Regions from separate parts of the Phreatobacter sp. GW821-FHT04C01 genome, predicted to be linked through region 3. Evidence: riboswitches for the same ligand, from Rfam matches in the RefSeq annotation. Region 3 holds a riboswitch; each other region holds the start of a gene.
What was found. A riboswitch is a leader RNA that binds a small molecule or an ion and turns the genes downstream of it on or off. The one in region 3 is predicted to bind cobalamin.

Region 1 (5,269 bases), on a different contig from region 3:
GGCACCCCGATCCATCGTGACGCGGTGCCGTCCTCGGCCTTCTCGTCGTCGAACTGATTTCGATCTCACCGACCTGACCTTTGTGCCGGCGCGCGCCGGCCGGTCGAGACCACGCCGGGGCTCCACCCCGGCGTATCTCATGGCGCCCGACCGCGGTGGCCATGACGTGTGATCATGCAATGCATTCTCGAATGTCATTACGCAGGTTTGCTCAGGCGCAAAACATCTGAACGCCAAAATTTCGAATCATCGCTGGATTTCCGAGACCCCGGCAACCCGGGCACACCCAAGCTGTCGCCGCGCCTGAATGGTTCGAGCCGCCGAAACAGACGGAATCGGAGCGGTTCCGATAAAAAATTGACCAATTTTCGTCGATTTCGCCGCAGCACGATCGCTCGGCGCGGTGACGCACCACGCTTCCCCTGACCTTCGGCGGGCGGAGCGCGGCAATTGTAAAGATTGCGACAATGCACTTTGAAATGAATTGAAACGTTCTGTAATGTGCATTTTCTCAATTTTGTGATTGGCAATTTCGACCGGGGTCACCTATCTAGGAAATGTCGACGGCGGACACCTCCTGCCGACACAGAAACAAATGTCCCGGGCTTGGCGTGTCCCTCCCCACCGGGATTTCGATTGGATGACCGTTATGAAGAAGCTGATCCTCGCCGCGACCCTGCTCGCGCCTTTCGCCGTCGCCGCTCCCGCTCTTGCCCAGGACGCCGCCGGTTTCATCGAGACCCCGTCGGTCACGACCTATGCACCGACCCAGCCGCGTGAATTCACGGCGCGTCCGGGCCGCATGACGGGTGCCGACCAGAGCCTGATCAATCGCGAAGCGGTGCCGTCCTCGGCCTTCTCCTCGTCGAATTGATCCCTGGCGGCGCCAGGCCGCCTCACACCGCTCCGGTTCAGTGCGCTTGCCGCCAATCCGGACATTCCAATGGAGACCATCATGAAGAAGTTCATTCTCGCTGCCGCTCTGCTTGCCCCCTTCGCCGCCGCTCCGGCTTTCGCTCAAGGGGCGGGCGACGCCGCCGGTTTCATCGAGACCCCGGCCGTCACCACCTATGCGCCGGTCCAGCCGCGCGAGTTCTCCTCGCATCGCAGCCTCGGCGGCCAGTCGGTCGGCGTGAGCAACGCCGAGCGCAATCAGATCCAGCGCGAAGTGGTGCCGTCCTCGGCCTTCTCGTCGTCGAACTGACCTCGGCGGCCGTTGCCGCCGATCCCAGACCAAGCCCGCCGGCCTGAGAGCGTTTCAACGCCCGCCGGACCATCCAATGGAGACCATCATGAAGAAGTTCATCCTCGCCGCCGCCCTGCTCGCCCCTCTGGCCGCCGCCCCGGCTTTCGCCCAGGGTTCGGGCGATGCCGCCGGCTTCATCGAGACCCCGGCCGTCACCACCTATGCGCCGGTCCAGCCGCGCGAGTTCTCCTCGCATCGCAACCTCGGCGGCCAGTCCGTCGGCGTGAGCAATGCCGAGCGCAATCAGATCCAGCGCGAAGTGGTGCCGTCCTCGGCCTTCTCGTCGTCGAACTGACTTTTGGTCGAACCGAATTCAGTGCATGCCGGCATTCGCCGGCTCGTCCAAGACCAACGCCGGGGCCTCACCCCGGCGTTTTCTTTTGGGCCGCGGCGAAAGCGGAATCGCGGCGACGCTCTTGCGCGCGGGGCGCGGCATTGCTAGGCCGATGCCGGTCATGGGCCGGCATAGCTCAGTTGGTAGAGCAACCGCCTTGTAAGCGGTAGGTCGCGAGTTCGAGTCCCGCTGCCGGCACCAGTCCCCTTGGTTTTGGACGTCATGGTCGACAATGGCCATCGCCCGGTCCGTCCGGCGGCGACGCCGCCCTGCAAGCCGTTCACGATGGCGTGACCTTCCCGAGCGGCGGCGGGCCTTTCGCCAAGCTTTTTCGCAGGTTAGCGTCGCGCGGCAAAACAATTGCCGCCCCGCGACCGAGAGACGCCAAGATGACACAGATCACCCGCCGTCACGCCCTGGCCGCCGCCGCGGCCGCTGCCGCCGCTCCCGCCATCGGATCCTCAGCCATGATCAGCTCCGCCCAAGCACAGACCGCCGCTCCGGCCCAGGCGCCGGGCTTCTACCGCTACAAGGTCGGCGACATCACGGTGACCGCGATCAATGACGGCTTCGCGCTCCGGCCGCTCGAGGGCTTCGTTCGCAATGCGCCGCTGGCCGACGTGCAGGACGCCATGCGCAAGTCGTTCCTGCCGACCGACGCGTTCCAGAACACCTTCACCACGCTGGTGGTGCAGACCGGCGGCAAGCTGGTGCTGATCGATACCGGCAACGGCGATTCGGGCGCGCCGACCAGCGGCGCCTGGATGCGCAATTTCCGCGCCGCCGGTTTCGATCCGGCGCAGGTCAATGCGGTCGTCATCAGCCATTTCCATGGCGACCACATCAACGGGCTCAGGCTGAAGGACGGCACGGCGGTGTTCGCCAATGCCGAGATCAGCGTGCCGGCGCCGGAATGGGATTTCTGGATGTCGGACGAGCGCATGGGCCAGGCGCCCGACGGCATGCGCGGCGGCTTCCAGAACGCGCGCCGGGTGTTCCAGCCGATCGCCGCGCAGGTGAAGCGGTTCACGCCGGGCGCCGAGGTGGCGCCAGGGGTGACCTCGTTCGCCGCGCACGGCCATTCGCCCGGCCACACCATTTTCGGCATCGCCTCGGGCAATGCCAAATTCACCTTCGTCGCCGACATCACCAGCCACCCGGCGCTGTTCGTGCGCAATCCCGACTGGTCGGCGGTGTTCGACCAGGATGCCGACATGGCGCGGGCGACGCGCCGGCGCGTGCTCGACATGGTCGCGACCGAGCGCACCCAGGTGCATTTCTATCACGCCCCCTTCCCCGCCACGGGCTTCATCGCCAAGGACGGCAACGGCTTCCAGTTCGTGCCGGTGCAGTGGAGCCAGTCGGTCTGACCGTTTGGCGCGACCGAAAAGCCCGTCCCGGCCGACAGGCCGGGGCGGGTCGCCTGTTTTCGGTGGAACGCCTTGCTTCCGTCGATTGACAAAATGCCGACGAGTCCGCCTCCTGGCCGGACTCGCGACGGCGGCCATCGCGCAAGCAATGGCCACGGGAATGCGGTGCGTACCGGATCGACGAAAACGGGCCTCCCGGCTCGTCATGGCGATCCGGTGCAAATCCGCAGCTGCCCCCGCAACTGTGAGCGGCGAGCCGGTTCCTGAATGCCACTGACGGCCGTTATCGGCCCTCGGGAAGGCGGAGCCCCGGCGACGACCCGCAAGCCAGGAGACCGGCCGGCGCGACGTCACTGTCCGGGCGTGCGGGATGGCGCGCGCGGGGAGCGGGTATCCGCTTTTTCGGTGACACCTGATGTCGCGGGAGCCGATCGGCTCGTCTTCGAGGCTTGAAGCTTCCGCGATCCCGTGTCCCTCCCGCGGAGATCCGCCATGGCGCAACGCCCGATTCTCAGCCTCGGTTTTTCGGCCCTGATTCTGTCCCTGCCCGGCTGGAGCGCGGCGCGCGCCCAGCAAGCGGCCCAGCCCCCGACCATCCTGCCCGACATCCTGGTCTATGGTGCCAGCACCGTGCCGGTCGAAGCGCCACGCGTCGGTTCGGCGGTCACCGTGATCACCGCCGACGACATCCGCAACCAGGGCGCCCAGGCGCTGCCCGACATATTGCGGCTGGTGCCGGGCGTGGCGATCAGCCAGAGCGGCAGCCGCGGCGGCCTGACCCAGGTGCGCATTCGCGGCGCCGAGGCCAATCACACCCTGGTGGTGGTCGACGGCGTGCCCATCAACGACGTCAACAATGGCGACAGCGACCTGGCCAACCTGCCGGTCGACAATATCGAGCGTGTCGAGGTCGTCAGAGGCCCGCAATCCGGCATCTGGGGCCCGAATGCCCAGTCCGGTGTCGTCCTGATCACCACCAAATCCGGACGCGGGCTGGCCCGGCCGGAGCTCACCGCCCGGCTCGAAGGCGGCTCGTTCGGCACGTTGCAAGGCTCGGTCTCGGCGCGTGGCGCGCAGGGACCGTTCTACGGCGCCCTGTCGGTGTCCGGCCTGCGCTCCGGCGGTTTCGTCGTCGCCCCCGGCACGACGCGGCCGAACGGTTCCGAGATGGGCTCGTTCAGCGCCAAGCTGGGCGTCGACCCGACCGACTGGTTCAATCTCGAGGGCACGCTCCGGATGGTCAGCCGGACCGGCTTCTACAATCCGGCCAACAGCGCCTTCGGCGATCCCAATTATGGCTTCCTGGCCAATGGCGTCGGGCGCGCCACGGCCAATGATTTCCAGGGCCGGATCGTCGGAACGGTCAGCCTGCTGGACGGGCGCTGGATCCAGAAGCTCTCGGCCGACACCTCGCGGCAAAGCACCAATGCCGCGGACAGCTATATCAGCGCGTTCAGCACGCTGGAGCGCCAGGCCTTCTGGTCGCAGACCGAGCGCAGCCGGGCGGAATATCGCTCGGCCTATACGTTCGAGACGCCGGGCTTTTTCGGTGCCCGGCATACCCTCGTCGGCGGCGCCGAGATCGTCCGCGAGCGCTTCCGCTACTATTACGAAAGCGACGGCATGTTCGGGTTCTACAGCAATCCCGGTTTCGCGGGCGCCGGCCAGAACCGCGAGCGCAAAGGCCTCTACGGCGAATATCTCCTGAGCCTGGCGACCGGCTTCTCGCTGTCGACGGCCATGCGCCAGGACTGGAACTCGTCCTTCCGCAACGCCACCACCTGGCGCCTGACGGCGGCCCAGACCTTCGACACCGGCACCAAGCTGCACGCTTCCCTCGGCAAGGGCGTGACCAACCCGACCTTCATCGAGCAGTTCGGCTTCACCAACACCTTTGTCGGCAATCCCAACCTGCGGCCCGAACAGTCGCTCGGCTGGGACGCCGGTATCGAGCAGCGCTGGTTCGGCGACAGGCTGGTCACCGACATCACCTATTTCCGGGCCAATCTGCAGAACGAGATCGTCGGATCCGGAATCACCGTCGAAAACCTGCCATTCGCGACATCGCGCCAAGGCCTGGAGGCATCGGTTACCGCACGGCCGCTCGACTGGCTGCGGATCACCGGCTCCTACACCTATACCGACACGCGTTCGGCCGAGAACACCTTCTCGGGCTATGTGTTCAAAGAGGCGGTGCGCCGGCCGAAACATGCCGCCAGCCTGTCGGCCGTCGCCTCCTTCGCTGAAGATCGCGGCAAGTTCACCGTGACGCTTGCCCATAACGGCACAATGCGCGACCGCTTCTTCGGACCGCTCGGG
Region 2 (5,269 bases), on a different contig from region 3:
AAGGGCGGATCGAGCACGACCGGATGGTGGCCTTTCTTGAACGCTTTCACGACGAGCGCCTGGCGCCGGACCATGATCAGGCCTGGGTCGGCTGGCTTGAGGCGATAGCCATGCTCGGCCTGCGCCCCATGATCCCGCGCGTCGACAGCGCCTGGCGTGATGGCCGCATTCCCAAATATGTCATCGCCCGCGGTCATTTCGACGCGGATCTGGCCGAGGCTGAGCGTGCCCCCGCCGATATCGAGCGATTTCACCGCGCCAATCTCGGCTATATCGCCGATATCCTCGTAACCTTGCGATCCCTCGCTTTTCGACGAGCCGTCCGATCCGGATTTTCAGGACCCGTTCGACCTCGCCGACACGGACCCGCTCCATCCCGGCCTTCAGGAACGATACGACCCGTTCAGTTCGGATCTGTTTCGCGCGGAGCCCGTCACCAATCCGATGCGCCATGTCGGGCGCAATGACCCCTGTCCCTGCGGCAGTGGCAAGAAGGCCAAGAAATGCTGCCTTGCCAGTTGACGGCGGCGACGCGACAGGCCAGCAGGCAGCATGACCCAAATTCTCGAGCGCGGCGGCGAGCACATCCTGCTGGTCGACACCGACGGACCAGCCATAGACGATGAGCGGCAGGCGACCGACCTGATCGGCGAGGCCGCCTGGCAAGGCGCGTCCATGCTCGCGATCCCTGCCGCGCGCCTCGGCGCCCATTTCTTTCAGCTCCGCTCGGGCCTCGCCGGTGCGATCGCCCAGAAGGCGGTCAATTATCGGCTGAAGCTCGCCGTCATCGGCGACATCTCGGAGCACCTCGCCGCGAGCAGCGCCTTGCGCGACTGGGTGCGCGAGGCGGAGCGGCGCAACGACCTCTGGTTCGCGCCGAGCCTCGATGACCTTGTCGCGGCGCTCGCCCGGTCCGGACGGGCCTGAGGCGGCCGGAACGGGCCCGGCTGGTTGCGGACACTGGCCGCGCCAGTTTCGAATTGTTCTATTTCTCTTGTAAATCCAATAGCTTGCACATCTCGACATTCGCGCCTATGGCTCTGGCTCGTGCCCCGCCGCGAATGGCTCGCCAGACTGCCCATCGGGCTGGCGAACGCGCTGCCGGCCGCAGGAGATGCCGATCATGCAAGCTGAACCAGGCCTCAAGGACCCGACCGACGCTGCCCGCGCCGAATTCCACCAGACCATCATGGTGGCCTTCTGCAATGCGCTTCGCACCACCCAATTGCCGCCGATCACCGTGCTCGGCCTGGTCGCCATGGCGCTCGGTTCGGTCTATCAGGAGGTCGCGGAGGCCCATCGCGGCGACAATCCCTGTCCCTGCGGCTGGCAGCCCGACGCGAGCGCGGATGTCGAAGCCCTGCAGGCGGCGTTGGCGGCGATGATCCCCTTGCCACAGGTCACCGATCTCCGGCTCATGCAGGCGCTCGGGCGGGCCTGAGTCTCGCAGGATTTCGGCGGCCTCGGCCGCCATACCCCATCGCCGTCCGGACGCCCGACGCGGCGACCGGCGGCCAGCAAAGGCAGACAGCATGGACAACCAGGCGACCAACGCCGTCATGACGCCCGACGGCCCCCAAGGCGGGGCAGGCGAGGCGCTTCTCGCCTTGCTCGAGACGCGCCGGTCGGTCGGCATGACCATGCTGAGCGAACCGGGGCCCAGTGCCGCCGAACTGCAGCGGCTCCTGACCATTGCCGCCCGCGTGCCCGATCACGGTGTCCTCGAACCCTGGCGTTTCATCGTGGTCGAGGGCCAGGCCCGTTCCGACGCCGGCGCCCGCTTCGCCGAACTCTATGCCGCCGAGAACGAGGCGATGGACGCCGAAAAGCGCGCCAAATTCGCCGGCATCATGTCGCGCGTCTTCACCTATGCGCCGGTCATCGTCATCGTCGTCAGCCGCAGCGACGCAGCCGCACGCATTCCCTCCTGGGAACAGGACCTGTCGGCCGGCGCCGCCTGCATGAACCTGCTCACCGCCGCCCATGCGCTCGGCTTCGGCGCGACCTGGCTGACCGGCTGGGCCGCCTATAGCCCCGGCGCCCATGCGCTTCTGGGATTGGTGCCGGGCGAAAGGATCGCCGGCGTCGTCCATATCGGCACCGCCAGGGAGGCGCCCGCCGAACGCAAGCGCCCGGACCTTGCCACGATCACCACCTGGTGGCAGGCGCCGGACGCCGGGCCGGCGGCCTGACGGCACGGCCGAAGCGGCCGCCGATGATCGCCGGGGCGTCGATCGCGCCGCCTCCTGGCTGGGCCGCCCGGGTCTCGACGGCGCTACCTCCACGCATCGTCTTGCCCGGGCCTGTCCCGGGCATCCACGACTTCTCTTGCGGCGGGATGTTTCGCCCCGTGCCGCTGCGGGCATCTTGCCGCGACCGGGTCGCAGCTCCGATGGGATCCGATCTCCACGATCGACCGTGCCGAATTGGTGGATGGCCGGGACCAGCCTGGCCGGGACGAGAATGGCCGGTGAGGGAAGCGCAGGGGATCGACCCAGGCGCCGGGCCAGATCATCCCCCACACTCATCCCGCATCTGCCTGTGCGAAACGGAATGAGGCCGCATTGCGGCAAACGCCTATTTGTGTTTCGTTAAGCGAATCTTCGGTGCTCCCTTCGCAGGGAGTGAAACGGGAATGCGGTGCGTGCTGGTTCAAGCACAAGGCCGCGGCTGCCCCCGCAACTGTAAGCGGATAGCGCTCTTCGACAAACCACTGGCCTTCGGGCCGGGAAGGGGAAGCGGCGCCTGACCCGCGAGCCAGGAGACCGGCCGAGGATCGACTGTAACCCATGCCGGCGGAGGGCCGGAGGAGCCGATCCATGTCCATGTCTTCGCCGCGCGCGGCCGCGCCGGCTATTGCTGTCCTGTTGCTCGCCGGTGCCGCGGCCCCGGCTTTTGCCCAGCAGACCCAGAATACGCCGACCATTCTCGACGAGATCGTGGTGACCTCGACCGGGCGCCCGGAACCGCGCAGCCGCATCACCGGTACCGTTCAGGTCATCGAAGGCGAGCGCATCACCCAGTCGACGGCCCGCTCGGTCACCGAACTGCTCGCCGAGAACGCCGTCGGCTTTTTCTCCGAGTGGACGCCCGGCCAGACCTCGATCAACATCCGCGGCGGCGCCACTGACGGCCAGGGCAAGGATTTCCGCAGCCAGGTCCTGGTGCTGATCAACGGCCGCCGCGCCGGCACCGCCAATATCTCGAAACTGTCGCCGGCCGACGTCGACCGCATCGAGGTCATCCGCGGCCCGGCCTCGGTGATCTATGGCAGCCAGGCGATTGGCGGCGTCATCAACATCATCCTGAAGAACGGCCGCAACACCACCGGCAATTTCGCCGATATCCAGGGCGGCTCCTGGGGCCTCCTGCAGGGCCGCGGCCATGTTGCCGGCCAGAGCAACGGCAACGATTATTATGTCGGCATTTCCGGCGGCCGGCGCGACAGCTACCATTCGGGAGCCGGCGGCGGCCTGATGGCCAATACCCAGTACCAGCGGCTCGGAATCACCGGCGCCTTCGGCCGCCAGATCAACGACAACCACCGCGTCGACGTCACCGTGCGGTCGGACGGCATCTACGATGCCGGTTTCCGCGGCTCGTCCTGGAGCACGTTCAACCGCGACGAACGCACCAATGCCTCGTTCGATTTCGTCTATTCCGGCAAGACCGACACCGATTTCGCCCGCTGGACCGCGCATACCTACCTGGTGTCGGACCGCGACGTGTTCCGCTGGGCGGCGCCCAATTCGGCGACCGTCGCGCAACGCACCCGGCTCGATCTCAACCGCCGCCACCTCGACATCATGGGGCTCCGGTTCCAGCCGATCTTCAACCTCTGGGCCGGCAACGAACTGCTTCTCGGGTTCGACGCCGAGCGCAGCTGGCTCCGCTCGCAGCGCTACCGCGAAAGCGTCAATCCCGCGATCAACCTGGCGCAGGTGTCGCCCCAGGACAACAACCAGACCGACTCGGTCATGGCCTTCTATGCCGAGAACAGCCAGCGCCTGTTCGACGACCGGCTGATCCTGCGTGCCGGTGTCCGCCACACCCGCGGCTCGACCAGTTTCGATACGACGCCGAACCTCGCCAACCAGGCGACCGGAAGCCGCCCTTATGACGCCACCACCTATACGGTCGGCGGCACCTACCGGGCGACCGACTACCTGAGCTTCCGCACCGGCGTGTCCACCGGCTTCCGTTCGCCGACGGCGACCGAACTCGCCGGCAATTACACCGTCCTGGTCGGCACCCAGATCTTCGGCAATCCGAACCTGAAGCCGGAGACCAGCCGCCAGTACGAGGTCGGCGCCACCTTCGCACTGAACGGCTGGAGCCTCGACGCCGCGCTGTTCCAGAACGTCATCTCGAACCGGATCGTCACCAAGCTCCGACCGGGTTCGAGCACCACCTCGGACTATGTCAACAATCCCGGCGACGTGACCGTGCGCGGCATCGAGCTGCAATTCGGCCTCGACGTGCTGCGCGCCTTCTCCGCCCAGGCCAATGGCTGGCACTGGTCGATGACGGCGAATGGCGGCTACAATTTCTTCATGCGCGACGGCGGCGCGGCGGCCACCGCCAACAGCAACCAGGTCGAGCGCATGTATCAGTACCAGGCTGCGATCGGCACGCGTTTCGGCCAGCGCACCGGCGTGGCGATCCCCTGGACGTTTTCCGTCACCGGTATCCTGCGCGGACCGCTCTGGTACAATACCGAGGAGCCCTTGCTGATCCCGGCCGGCGAACCGAATTCCAGCTATATTCACCGGAAGCCGGCCTTCTGGGTGTGGAATGCCCGGCTCGAGGGCGAATTGCGCAAGGGCCTGACCGCCTATGCCGCGGTCAACAATATCTTCAACATCAACCAGCACGCCCTTTTCATCGCGCTCGACCAGCAGCCCTTCATCGGCAATCCGACCAATGCCAATACCAATGGCATCGGCAATATGGGCAATTCCATGCCGGGCCGGGAATTCATCGTCGGCATGCAAGCGAGGTTCTGATCGTGACGGGAAGGGCGGTCCCGGCGGCATGTCTTGGACTGGCGCTCGTGGTCGCGCCGGCCGTCCCCCCGGCTTTGGCGGCGGAGCAGGCCCCCATCGTCGATGCGCTGGGGCGGCGGGTCATGTTCGCGCGGCCGCCGACGCGCCTCGTCACCATCTTCGCCTCGAACACCGAGCTGGTCGCCTCGCTTGGGCTGACCGAACGGATCGTCGGCATCGAGACCTACACCCGTTTTCCGCCTGAGGTGGTCGGCCGCCCCACC
Region 3 (5,269 bases):
AGATGGCAAGCCAGCTGATGGCCTCCATCGACGTGTCGGCGAATGCAATGGCGCCTTCGGACGCCGCGGGCAGCCGCAGCAGTTGCAGGGCGTCCTGGAAACCCATGATCCCCAGGCCGACGGGCCGATGGCGCAGGTTCGATCGGCGGGCTTCCGGGATCGTGTAGAAATTGATGTCGACGACATTGTCGAGCATGCGCATCGCGGTCGCCACCGTCCGGCCGAGCCGGTCGAGGTCGAGGCCCTTGGCGGTGACATGGGCCGCCAGGTTGATCGAGCCGAGATTGCAGACGGCGACTTCGTCCGCCGAGGTGTTGAGGGTGATCTCGGTGCACAGGTTCGAGGAGTGGACGACACCGGCATGCTGCTGCGGCGAGCGCAGATTGCAGGCATCCTTGAAGGTGATCCAGGGATGGCCTGTTTCAAACAGCATGGTCAGCATCTTGCGCCAAAGGTCGACGGCGGCGACACGCCTGAACACCTTGATCTCGCCTCGGTCGGCCTTGGCCTCATAGGTCTCGTAGGCCAGCTTGAAGGGCTTGCCGTAGAGATCGTGCAGGTCGGGAACCTCGTCCGGCGAAAACAGCGTCCACCGTCCGCCGGCCAGGACGCGCTGCATGAACAGGTCCGGGATCCAGTTGGCCGTGTTCATGTCGTGGGTGCGGCGGCGATCGTCACCGGTATTCTTGCGCAGATCGAGGAATTCCTCGATGTCGACGTGCCAGGTTTCGAGATAGGCGCAGACCGCGCCCTTGCGCTTGCCGCCCTGGTTGACGGCGATCGCGGTGTCGTTGGCAACCTTCAGGAAGGGGACCACGCCCTGGCTTTCACCATTGGTGCCCTTGATATGGGCTCCCAGGCCACGCACCGGCGTCCAGTCATTGCCGAGGCCGCCGGAATATTTGGCGAGCAGGGCATTGTCCTTCACAGCCTTGAAGATGCCGTCGAGATCGTCGGATACGGTGGTCAGGAAACAGGATGAGAGCTGCGGCCGGGGCGTGCCCGCATTGAACAGGGTCGGCGTCGAGGCCATGAAGTCGAAAGACGACAGGAGGTTGTAGAATTCGATCGCCTTGGCCTCGCGATCGATCTCGCGCACCGCCAGCCCCATGGCGACCCGCATGAAGAAGGCCTGGGGCAATTCGAACCGATGGCCCCGCACGTGCAGAAAATAGCGATCATAGAGCGTCTGCAGGCCGAGATAGTCGAACTGCAGGTCGCGCTCGGGCTTGATGGCGGCGGCAAGCCGGGGGAGATCGAAGCGCGTGAGTTCGGCATCGACCAGTTCATTGGCGATGCCGACGCGAACATAACCTTGCATGTATTCGCCGTAACGCTCGGCCATTTCGGCCTGCGTCGCCTGCCCCGGTCGATTGAACACGAAGCTCAGGGCTTCGCGGCGCAATTTGTCGAGCAGGAGGCGGGCGCTGACCTTGGAATAATTCGGCTCGGTCTCGACCAGCGTACGCGCCGCCAGGATGGGCGCTTGCGCCAGCTCGTCGAGCGAGATGCCGTCATAGAGATTGCGATGGGCCTCCGTGATCACCGCGTCGGCATCGACGCCGTCGAGGCCCGAAACGGCCTCCCGGACGATGCGGGCGAGCCTGTCGGCATCGAGCGGCACCCGCTCGCCCGCGGCATTGGTCATGCTGAGCGCGCTGGCCGGCGCGGACGCGACCTGCGCACCGGCCAGCGCACGCTCCCGGGCGCGCTCGTCGCGATAGAGAACATAGGCGCGCGCCACCTTGTGATGCTCGCCGCGCATCAGGGCGAGCTCGACCTGATCCTGGACATCCTCGATATGGAACGTGCGGCCGGCATCCGCCCGCCGCGTCAGGCCGGAGACGATCTGATCGGTCAGCGTCCCGACGACGTCGTGGATGCGGCGAGAGGCGGCCGCGCCCGTGCCCTCGACGGCCAGGAAGGCCTTGGTCAGCGCCACCGCGATCTTGGCGGGGTCGAAGGGGGTGACGCCGCCATTGCGGCGGATCACCTGATAGCCCGGTTCGCTCGCCGGCCTGGCGGCGGCGAGGGACGTGTGCGGAAGAGCGCTCGGCGCGGCTTCGGATTCAATCAACAGAGACATCGGCAGACCCCAGAGAGTGTGGGGGCTTGGGCCAAAAGGACGCCGCCGGAAACAGGACGGCGCGATCGCCCTCCCGCTGATGCAAGCGACCCACCAGGACACCCCGCCCGTGGACGTTCAAGATGTCGGGGCAGGTCTCCTGGCTCACGGGTCGTCGGGCTGTCTGGCCTTCCCGAAGCCCTCCTGGACCTCAGTGACACGTCTCGACAGCGTCTCGCCGTTTACAGTTGCGGGGGCAGCTCCGGCTTCGATGCGAACGGCATCTCACCGGATTCCCTCTTAGCTCCCGGTGCGACTCAGGAGAACCTCGACCGCTACATATAGCGGCCGACTCGCGTTCAATGTCAATGGATTGTGTTTTGGCGGCGGGCGGTTCTTGCCGACACGATGACCTGGGTATCACAGGCATTTAACGACATAAAGATATCCTTATGTATTCTTGACTTTTTTCGCCTGCTGCCGCCAAATGGAGGTGTCGTGGTTCTGCGGATCCGTCCGGGTCCGGAGCTAAGAGGGAATCCGGTACGCCCCAGGGCCAGGCCGGAGCTGCCCCCGCAACTGTAAGCGGTGAGCCGCTGTTCATCTCGCGTCACTGGGGCCTGAAGGTCTCGGGAAGGCCGAACAGCAGCATTGACCCGCGAGCCAGGAGACCTGCCTCGACCTGATAACGTCCACGGGCGGGGTGTCCGGTGTGTCGCTTGCAAAGCGGGACGCCATGCGTCCCGACAGCCTGCTTGCGGCCGCTTGGCCTTCGCCCCAGCAAACGGGGTTTGCCAATGTCGTCTCTGTCTCTGCCTGTTGCCACTCTCGGCGTGCCGCGCATCGGCGCCCGGCGCGAATTGAAATCAGCTCTGGAAGGTTATTGGTCCGGCAAGATCGACGGGCCGCAACTGCTGGCGGCGGCGGCCAATCTCCGCGCGCGCCACTGGGCGCTGCAGCAGGCGCAAGGTGTCACCGTCATTCCGTCGAACGATTTCTCGCTTTACGACCACGTCCTCGACACCAGCGTCATGGTCGGCGCCATCCCTGAGATCTACGGCTGGCGCGGCGGCAAGGTGGCGCTCGCGACCTATTTCGCCATGGCGCGCGGCAGCGAGGCACCGGCCGGGCACGCGGACCACGCGGCGGCCTGCGGCTGCGGCCCTGCGGCGACAGGTGTTCCGGCGCTCGAAATGACCAAATGGTTCGACACCAACTATCATTACATGGTGCCCGAATTCGAACGCGGGCAGGAATTCTCGCTGGCCTCGACCAAGCCGCTCGATGAATTCCTGGAGGCCCAGGCACTGGGCATCCAGACCCGTCCGGTGCTGCTCGGGCCGGTGACCTATCTGAAGCTTGGCAAGGCCAAGGACGGTGCCTTCGATCCCTTGTCCCTGCTGCCCGACCTGGTGCCTGTTTATATCGACATCCTGCGCCGGCTCGCCGCCAACGGCGCCGAATGGGTACAGCTCGACGAACCCTGCCTGGCGCTTGATCTCGACGATGCCGCGCGCCTCGCGTTGCGCAACTGCTACCAGACTCTCGCACGCGCGCTGCCCGACCTGAAGATCATGCTGGCGAGCTATTTCGGTGCTCTCGGCAACAATCTCGATACGGCCTTCGGCATGCCGGTCGCCGGCCTCCATGTCGATCTCGTCCGCGCGCCCGACCAACTCGACCGGGTGCTGGCCAAGGCGCCGCGCGGGCTGGTGCTGTCGCTCGGTATCATCGACGGCCGCAATGTCTGGCGCGCCGACCTGCCGCGTCTGCTCGACCGGCTCGAGCCGGTGGTGGCCAGGCGGGGCACCGATCACATCGAGATCGCGACCTCCTGTTCCCTGTTGCACGTGCCCGTCGATCTTGCGCTGGAAACCGGGCTCGATCCCGACCTGAAGGACTGGCTCGCCTTCGCGGCCCAGAAAATGGCCGAGCTCGCGACGCTCGGCCGCGCGCTGGCCGGTGGTCGTGGCACCGTGGCCGAAGTGCTGGCGGCGTCGGCCGAGGCATCCGCCCGGCGGCGCAGCTCCACCAAGATCCACGACCCGGCGGTCGCGGCAAGGCTTGCCGTGGTGACGCCTGCCATGGCGAGCCGCGCGCATTCCTTCGCCGATCGGCAGAGGCTGCAGCACGCGCATTTTGCGCTGCCCTCGTTTCCGACCACCACGATCGGTTCGTTTCCGCAGACCGAGGCGGTGCGCAAGGCGCGCTCGGCCCATGCCAAGGGCACGCTCAGCGACGCCGCCTATGAGGCGTTCCTGCGCCAGGAGACGCAGGCGGCCATCCGCTGGCAGGAGGATATCGGCATCGACGTGCTGGTTCACGGCGAGTTCGAACGCAATGACATGGTGCAATATTTCGGCGAGCAATTGTCCGGTTATGCTTTCACCCGGCATGGCTGGGTGCAGAGCTACGGCTCGCGTTATGTGCGGCCACCGATCATTTTCGGCGACGTGTCACGGCCGCGGCCGATGACGGTCGGCTGGTCGTCCTACGCCCAGTCGCTGACGACGCGGCCGATGAAGGGCATGCTGACCGGGCCGGTCACCATGCTGCAATGGTCGTTTGTCCGCGACGATCTGGCCCGCGACCAGGTCTGCCGCCAGATCGCGCTGGCGATCCGCGACGAGGTCGTCGACCTCGAACAGGCCGGCATCGGCATCATCCAGATCGACGAGCCGGCGATCCGCGAAGGCCTGCCGCTGCGCCGGGGCGACTGGAAGGCCTATCTCGCCTGGGCGGTCGAGTGCTTCAGGCTGTCGGCGGCCGGCGTCGCCGACCGGACGCAGATCCACACCCATATGTGTTACGCCGAGTTCAACGACATCATCGACGCGATCGGCGCCATGGATGCCGACGTCATCTCGATCGAGACGTCGCGGTCGAAGATGGAGTTGCTCGACGCCTTTGTCGGCTATCGCTACCCGAACGAGATCGGTCCCGGCGTCTATGACATTCATTCGCCGCGCATCCCGGCGGTTGCCGAAATGATCGAGCTTCTGGGCAAGGCTCGTCGGCACCTTGCGCCGGAGCAGATCTGGATCAATCCCGACTGCGGCCTGAAGACGCGCAAGTGGGAGGAGGTGCGTCCGGCGCTGATCAACATGGTCGAGGCGGCCAGGGAGATCCGCTTGCTGGCGCGCTGAGCCGGGCCGGTGTCGGACGCGGTGGCCCGTCGCCGCCGCGTCCCTCGCTTGCGGCGGC
Region 4 (5,269 bases), on a different contig from region 3:
ACCAAGCCGCAAGCCACAATAGAAGGCGAGATAACCGTGGCCGGGAGGCCGGTCGGGGTCGTGATAGGCAAGCTTGCGGTCGGGTCCGGCGTCGCGCGCCGGCTGCAGGGCAAGATGCAAATGGCCCAGCACGCGGGCCCGGAACCGAAAAGCGCCATCCTGGAAGCTCGGATCGTCCTGCGGTGCGCCATGCGCCGCGAACAGCGCCTCGCGGGCCACCTCGGGCAGGGCTGCGACGAAAGCCTCGTAGGTGTCGAGCGGCACGCCGAACCCGGCCTCGCCATCGACCAGCAAAGGCATCAAGGCCGCTGGCGCCGGACAATCGCCGACGGTGTAGCCGGCATCCGCCAGCAGGCCGTGAATGACCGCGACACTCTCAGGCGTATCGAGGCCGACGGCGAAGCCCGCCCGGCCGCCGCGCGCCGGATAGTCGGAGAGCACCAGGGCGAGCCGCCGCTCGGCGGCCGGCTTCTGGCCGAGCGTCACCCAGGCCCGCGCCAGATCGGCCAGCGCCGCGACGCCGTCCTCGTCCGGAACCAGCCGGCGGCTGACGAGGCCGGTGGCGGCATCCGTGAACTCCTGCTTGAAGCCGACCGCGGCACCGGCGAGCCGGCCGTCGAATTCCGGCAAGGCGACCTGCATGGCGAGGTCAACGGCCGAAAGCCCGCGCGGCGAGGCAAGCCAGGCCTCGCGCGGATTGCCGACCGGCATGGCTTGCAAGACCGGGCAATCCGCGCCGTCGAGCACGAAACCGTCGCCGTCACGGGCGGAAAAGGCGGTCGTGGCGACGATGACCGCCGGCTTGCGGGCCGCGATCAGCATTTCGAGCGCGGCGGTCGCCGGAGCATCCTTCAGGCTGGTCAGCGCGATCACCAGGGCCGCCAGGCCACGCGCGTTCAAGGCGTCGCGGAGCGCCGCCGCGATGTCGGTATCACCCGACGTCACGCTGGAGCGATAGACCAGCACCAGGGCGAAAGGCCGGTCAGCCGGGCAGGCGGCAAGCGCCGCGGACCAGGCCTCCGGCCCCTTGGCGGCCGACCAGGCGAACAAGGCGGGCAGGGGCACGGCCGGTTCGGCGGCGACCCGCGGATCGAGACAGGAGGCGATCCGGCCGAGCAGCCGGCGCATGTTGTCGGCGCCGCCGCCAGCCTGGAAATAACGGATGAGGTCGCCGGCGGCCGTGGCATCGACGGTGTTGTAGGCGGCCAGGCGTTCGTCGCCGCGATCGTCGCCCGGCAGCACCGCCAGCGGAATGCCCGCCGCCCGGCAGGCGGCATGCAACTGGTCGAGCCCGTATCGCCAGTAGTCGAGCCCGCCGAGCAGGCGCACCAGGACGAAGCGCGAGCCGATGACGGTCTTCTCGACATAGAGATCGACCGACAGCGGATGCCTCAGCTGGCGCAGGCTCGCGAGCCTGACGGCCAGATCGGGCATCGCGCCTGCCGCCGCCGACAGCGCCGTCAGGTCGCTGTCGGCGAAGCTGAGCACCACCAGGTCACCGGGCGGCTGGCCGAGGTCGACAGCGCGGTCGGCCTCGTCAAGCGTCACGGTGGTGGCGGGCAGGATGTGCATGGCCGGTCCGCGTACGGGTTCAGCCGTTGAGCGCGGCTTCGACCGCGGCGCGGTCGAAGCCCTTCAGCCCGATCGCCACGATCCGGCCCTGGCGGCTTTCGCCCGCCGTCCAGGCCCGGTCGTAGTGATGGGCGATGCGGCGGCCGACACCCTGGACAACCAGCCGCATCGGCTTGTCACCGACCGAGGCGAAGCCCTTCAGGCGCAGGACGCCGGCGGCTTCCGCCGCCTTGGTGACCCGGGCGGCGAGGATCTCGGGCGCCCCGACGGCTTCGATCGCGAAGGAATGGCTCTCGAAATCGTCGTGGTCGTGGTCCTCCTCGGTCTCGTGATGCGAGGGCCGGCCGGCAAGGTCGGTTTCGGCGGCGGCGCCGAGCCCGACCACCAGGGCCGGCTCGACCTTGCCATGGGCGGTCTCGACGATCTTGATCGCCTTCGGCAGATGCGCCTGGATCTCGGCCTTGACCCGGTCGCGGGTCGCCTGGTCGATGGCGTCGCTCTTGTTGAGCAGGATCAGGTCGGCGCAGAGGATCTGGTCCTCGAACACCTCTTCCAGCGGATTGTCGTGATCGACCGCGCCATCTTGCGTGCGCTGGGCGGCCAGCGCCTCCGAGTCGTCGGCAAAGGTGCCGTCGGCAACGGCTGGACCATCGACCACGGCGATCACGCCGTCGACCGTGACGCGGTTGCGGATCGCCGGCCAATTGAAGGCATTGACCAGCGGCTTCGGCAAAGCGAGGCCGGAGGTCTCGATCAGGATATGGTCGGGCGGCGAGGCCCGGTTCAGCAGTTTTTCCAGCGCCGGAATGAAATCGTCGGCGACCGTGCAGCAGATGCAGCCGTTCGGCAGCTCGACAATGTCTTCCGCCGTGCAGCCGCTGATGCCGCAGCCCTCGATGAACGAGCCGTCGAAGCCGATATCGCCGAATTCGTTGACCAGGACGGCGAGCCGGCGGCCGCCATTGTTTTCCAGGAGATGGCGCACCAGCGTGGTCTTTCCGGCGCCGAGAAAGCCGGTGACGATGGTGCAGGGGATTTTGGCCAGGGAGGTCGGGTTCGGCTGGGTCATGATGGGTCCGTGATCAGGCAGGCTTTAAGGAATAAGCGGGCGCGCAAACGATCCCGCGGTTCGGCATCCGGCGGTCGCGCGGTTCAGGCGCCCGGTGGCCGGAGCGGCAACGGGGGACGAGCGGCAAGGGGTTTTCGGGATCTGGTCACGGCATACTCCGTCTGGCAGCCGGCTCACGCCGGAAACGCTCCCAAGGACGAAGCCGGGCGCGGAACGCCCGGACCGGTTGCCATCGAAACACCCCGCTCGATGGGCCCATGAGAAGCACTGGTGACGGCAGGTCTCCTGGCTCACGGGTCCAAACTTTCGGCCGCCTTCCCGGGATCTTGCGCCCAGTGGCTTGTGGCTTCGGTTCGCCGTTTACAGTTGCGGGGGCAGCCGTGGCGTCGCACCACGTTCCCTTTTCACCTCGTCTGAGAGGCACCGTCGGGATTTAGCACTACCGGCGCGCCCGCCGATTTGCAATGGATGCGGCCCCCGACTCCCCAGGCGAGCCCATAGGTCCTTATGCCGAGCCCGACCCGATCCGTGACCCTGGTGCTGGGCGGCGCGCGTTCCGGCAAGAGCCGCTACGCCGAAGGCCTGATCGAGGCGCAGCCGGCGCCCTGGCGCTATGTCGCGACGGCGCAAGCCTATGACGACGAGATGCGCGCGCGCATCGCCGAGCATCGCGCCCGCCGCGGCGACGGCTGGCAGACCGTCGACGCGCCCCTCGATCTCGTCGGCGCCATCGCCGGGGCGCCCGCCGGCATGCCCATCCTGGTCGATTGCCTGACGCTCTGGCTGACCAATCTCATGCTGGCCGAAGCCGATATCGCCGCCGCGCGTGCCGCCCTCGCCGAAGCCTGCCGGCAGGCAAAGGGCCCGCTGGTGCTGGTGTCCAACGAGGTCGGGCTCGGCATCGTGCCCGACAATACGCTGGCCCGCCGGTTTCGCGACGAGGCCGGGCGGCTGCACCAGGAACTTGCCGATGACGCGAGCCATGTGGTCTTCATGGTGGCGGGATTGCCGATGATCGTGAAATGAGGCCGAGCATGTCTGATGAAACCGCGGAGGCCGAGCGCCATCGCGCCAAAATGGCCAAGCGCAAGGCGGTGCAGGATGCCGAGGTTGCCTCCAAGACCCTCGAAAAGGGCCTGCTGATCGTCAATACTGGCCCCGGCAAGGGCAAGTCGACGGCCGCCTTCGGGCTGATCCTGCGCGCGCTCGGCCATGGCTGGCGGGTCGGCGTCGTGCAGTTCATCAAGGGTGCCTGGTCGACCGGCGAACGGGAAGCGCTTTCCGTGTTCGGCGACCGGATCGCCTGGCACAGCATGGGCGAAGGCTTCACCTGGGAAACCCAGGACAAGGCCCGCGACATCGCCGCCGCCGAACGCGCCTTCGCCAAGGCCCGCGAGTTGATGGCCGACGAGACCATTGGGCTGGTGGTGCTGGACGAGCTCAATATCGCCTTGCGCTACAACTATCTGCCGCTCGCCGACGTGGTCGAGACGCTGACCGGCCGTCGGCCCGGCCTGCATGTCGTGGTCACCGGCCGCAACGCCAAGCCGGAGCTGATCGAAGCCGCCGACCTGGTCACCGAAATGACCCTGGTGAAGCATCATTTCGCCCAAGGCGTGAAGGCCCAGGCGGGAATCGAGTTCTAGCGTTCCGTGGCGGTGATTATGATGGCTTGATTGCCGCAAGCAGATGAATGGGTGGATGCCCGGGTCACGCCCGGGCCAGACGAAGCGGTGCGAACATAGGAAAGCGATGCCAAGTCGTCATCGTCGCGCTCTCTCCGTCTTGGCCGGGCTTGTCCCGGCCATCCACGAATTCGGCCCTTCACGATCGCAAATCCTGAGAAAAATGTCGCCTGATCCATCCGGTCAAAGAGTCATGATCGCTGCGACGAAACATTAGCCGCCATGACATCGAACGCCCCCTGTCGTCGCGCTTCAACTGAATGAGGTTGGCCGCCCCCATGGCCCGTGCTTCCCCTGAGAGCCCCGCACCCACCCGCATCGAAGGCAGCTCGCCGTCACGCGCGGAATTGGCGGCATTTGTTTCGGCCGGCCGGCCGGTGATCCTGGCCCATTGCGATCTCGAAGGCGTCGACCTGTCCGATCTCGACATGACGGAGTGGCGCTTCGAGGCGAGCGTTCTCAAGCGGACCAACCTGACCGGCGCGACGCTCGAAACCGCGGCCTTCGTCGGGTGCAAGGGGGCCTTCGCCAATTTCACCGGCGCCAGACTCACCGAGGCGGTGTTCCAGTCGAGCGATTTCAACAATGCGATCTTCGCCGGCGCATCGCTCTCGCAGGCGGCCTTCACCGGCTGCAAGCTGACCGGCGCCGATTTCAGCCATGTGAAATCGACGGGAACCAGCATCGGTGAAACAACCCTGTCGGCGGCACGGCTGTCGGGTTTTTCGTTCCGCAAGGCCTGGCTTTCCAAGGTCGATCTCAGCCTTGCCGACCTCACCAAATGCGATTTCCGCGACGCCGTCTTCGCCGAATCCAGCCTGCGCGAGGCCAATCTCGCCGATGCCCGGTTCGAGGGCGCGGACCTGCGCGGCGCCGACCTCGGCGGCCTGCGCCTCGACGACGCGCGCAAGTTCAAGGGCGCGACCATCTCGCGCGGCCAGGC

Region 1: another riboswitch for cobalamin. It lies ahead of AC07WJ_RS18740 (TonB-dependent receptor plug domain-containing protein); the one in region 3 lies ahead of metE (5-methyltetrahydropteroyltriglutamate--homocysteine S-methyltransferase).
Region 2: another riboswitch for cobalamin. It lies ahead of AC07WJ_RS17950 (TonB-dependent receptor); the one in region 3 lies ahead of metE (5-methyltetrahydropteroyltriglutamate--homocysteine S-methyltransferase).
Region 4: another riboswitch for cobalamin. It lies ahead of cobW (cobalamin biosynthesis protein CobW); the one in region 3 lies ahead of metE (5-methyltetrahydropteroyltriglutamate--homocysteine S-methyltransferase).

The regions. Positions count from the first base shown of each region.
Region 1 covers NZ_JBWKTP010000004.1:603,274-608,542, forward strand. The annotation lists gene AC07WJ_RS18710 (hypothetical protein) at 1-57, shown strand, start outside; gene AC07WJ_RS18715 (hypothetical protein) at 641-874, shown strand; gene AC07WJ_RS18720 (hypothetical protein) at 956-1,204, shown strand; gene AC07WJ_RS18725 (hypothetical protein) at 1,293-1,541, shown strand; tRNA gene AC07WJ_RS18730 (tRNA-Thr) at 1,706-1,781, shown strand; gene AC07WJ_RS18735 (MBL fold metallo-hydrolase) at 1,970-2,950, shown strand; cobalamin riboswitch at 3,062-3,308, shown strand; gene AC07WJ_RS18740 (TonB-dependent receptor plug domain-containing protein) at 3,443-5,269, shown strand, end outside.
Region 2 covers NZ_JBWKTP010000004.1:444,399-449,667, reverse strand. The annotation lists gene AC07WJ_RS17975 (DUF1186 domain-containing protein) at 1-467, shown strand, start outside; gene AC07WJ_RS17970 (SEC-C metal-binding domain-containing protein) at 445-522, shown strand; gene AC07WJ_RS17965 (DUF4180 domain-containing protein) at 553-927, shown strand; gene AC07WJ_RS17960 (hypothetical protein) at 1,124-1,441, shown strand; gene AC07WJ_RS17955 (nitroreductase family protein) at 1,533-2,192, shown strand; cobalamin riboswitch at 2,588-2,788, shown strand; gene AC07WJ_RS17950 (TonB-dependent receptor) at 2,820-5,006, shown strand; gene AC07WJ_RS17945 (ABC transporter substrate-binding protein) at 5,009-5,269, shown strand, end outside.
Region 3 covers NZ_JBWKTP010000010.1:274,784-280,052, forward strand. The annotation lists gene AC07WJ_RS30385 (ribonucleoside-diphosphate reductase subunit alpha) at 1-2,086, opposite strand, end outside; cobalamin riboswitch at 2,199-2,411, opposite strand; cobalamin riboswitch at 2,548-2,759, shown strand; gene metE (5-methyltetrahydropteroyltriglutamate--homocysteine S-methyltransferase) at 2,863-5,211, shown strand.
Region 4 covers NZ_JBWKTP010000004.1:425,987-431,255, reverse strand. The annotation lists gene cobN (cobaltochelatase subunit CobN) at 1-1,572, opposite strand, end outside; gene cobW (cobalamin biosynthesis protein CobW) at 1,592-2,641, opposite strand; cobalamin riboswitch at 2,900-3,084, opposite strand; gene cobU (bifunctional adenosylcobinamide kinase/adenosylcobinamide-phosphate guanylyltransferase) at 3,149-3,667, shown strand; gene cobO (cob(I)yrinic acid a,c-diamide adenosyltransferase) at 3,676-4,287, shown strand; gene AC07WJ_RS17860 (pentapeptide repeat-containing protein) at 4,605-5,269, shown strand, end outside.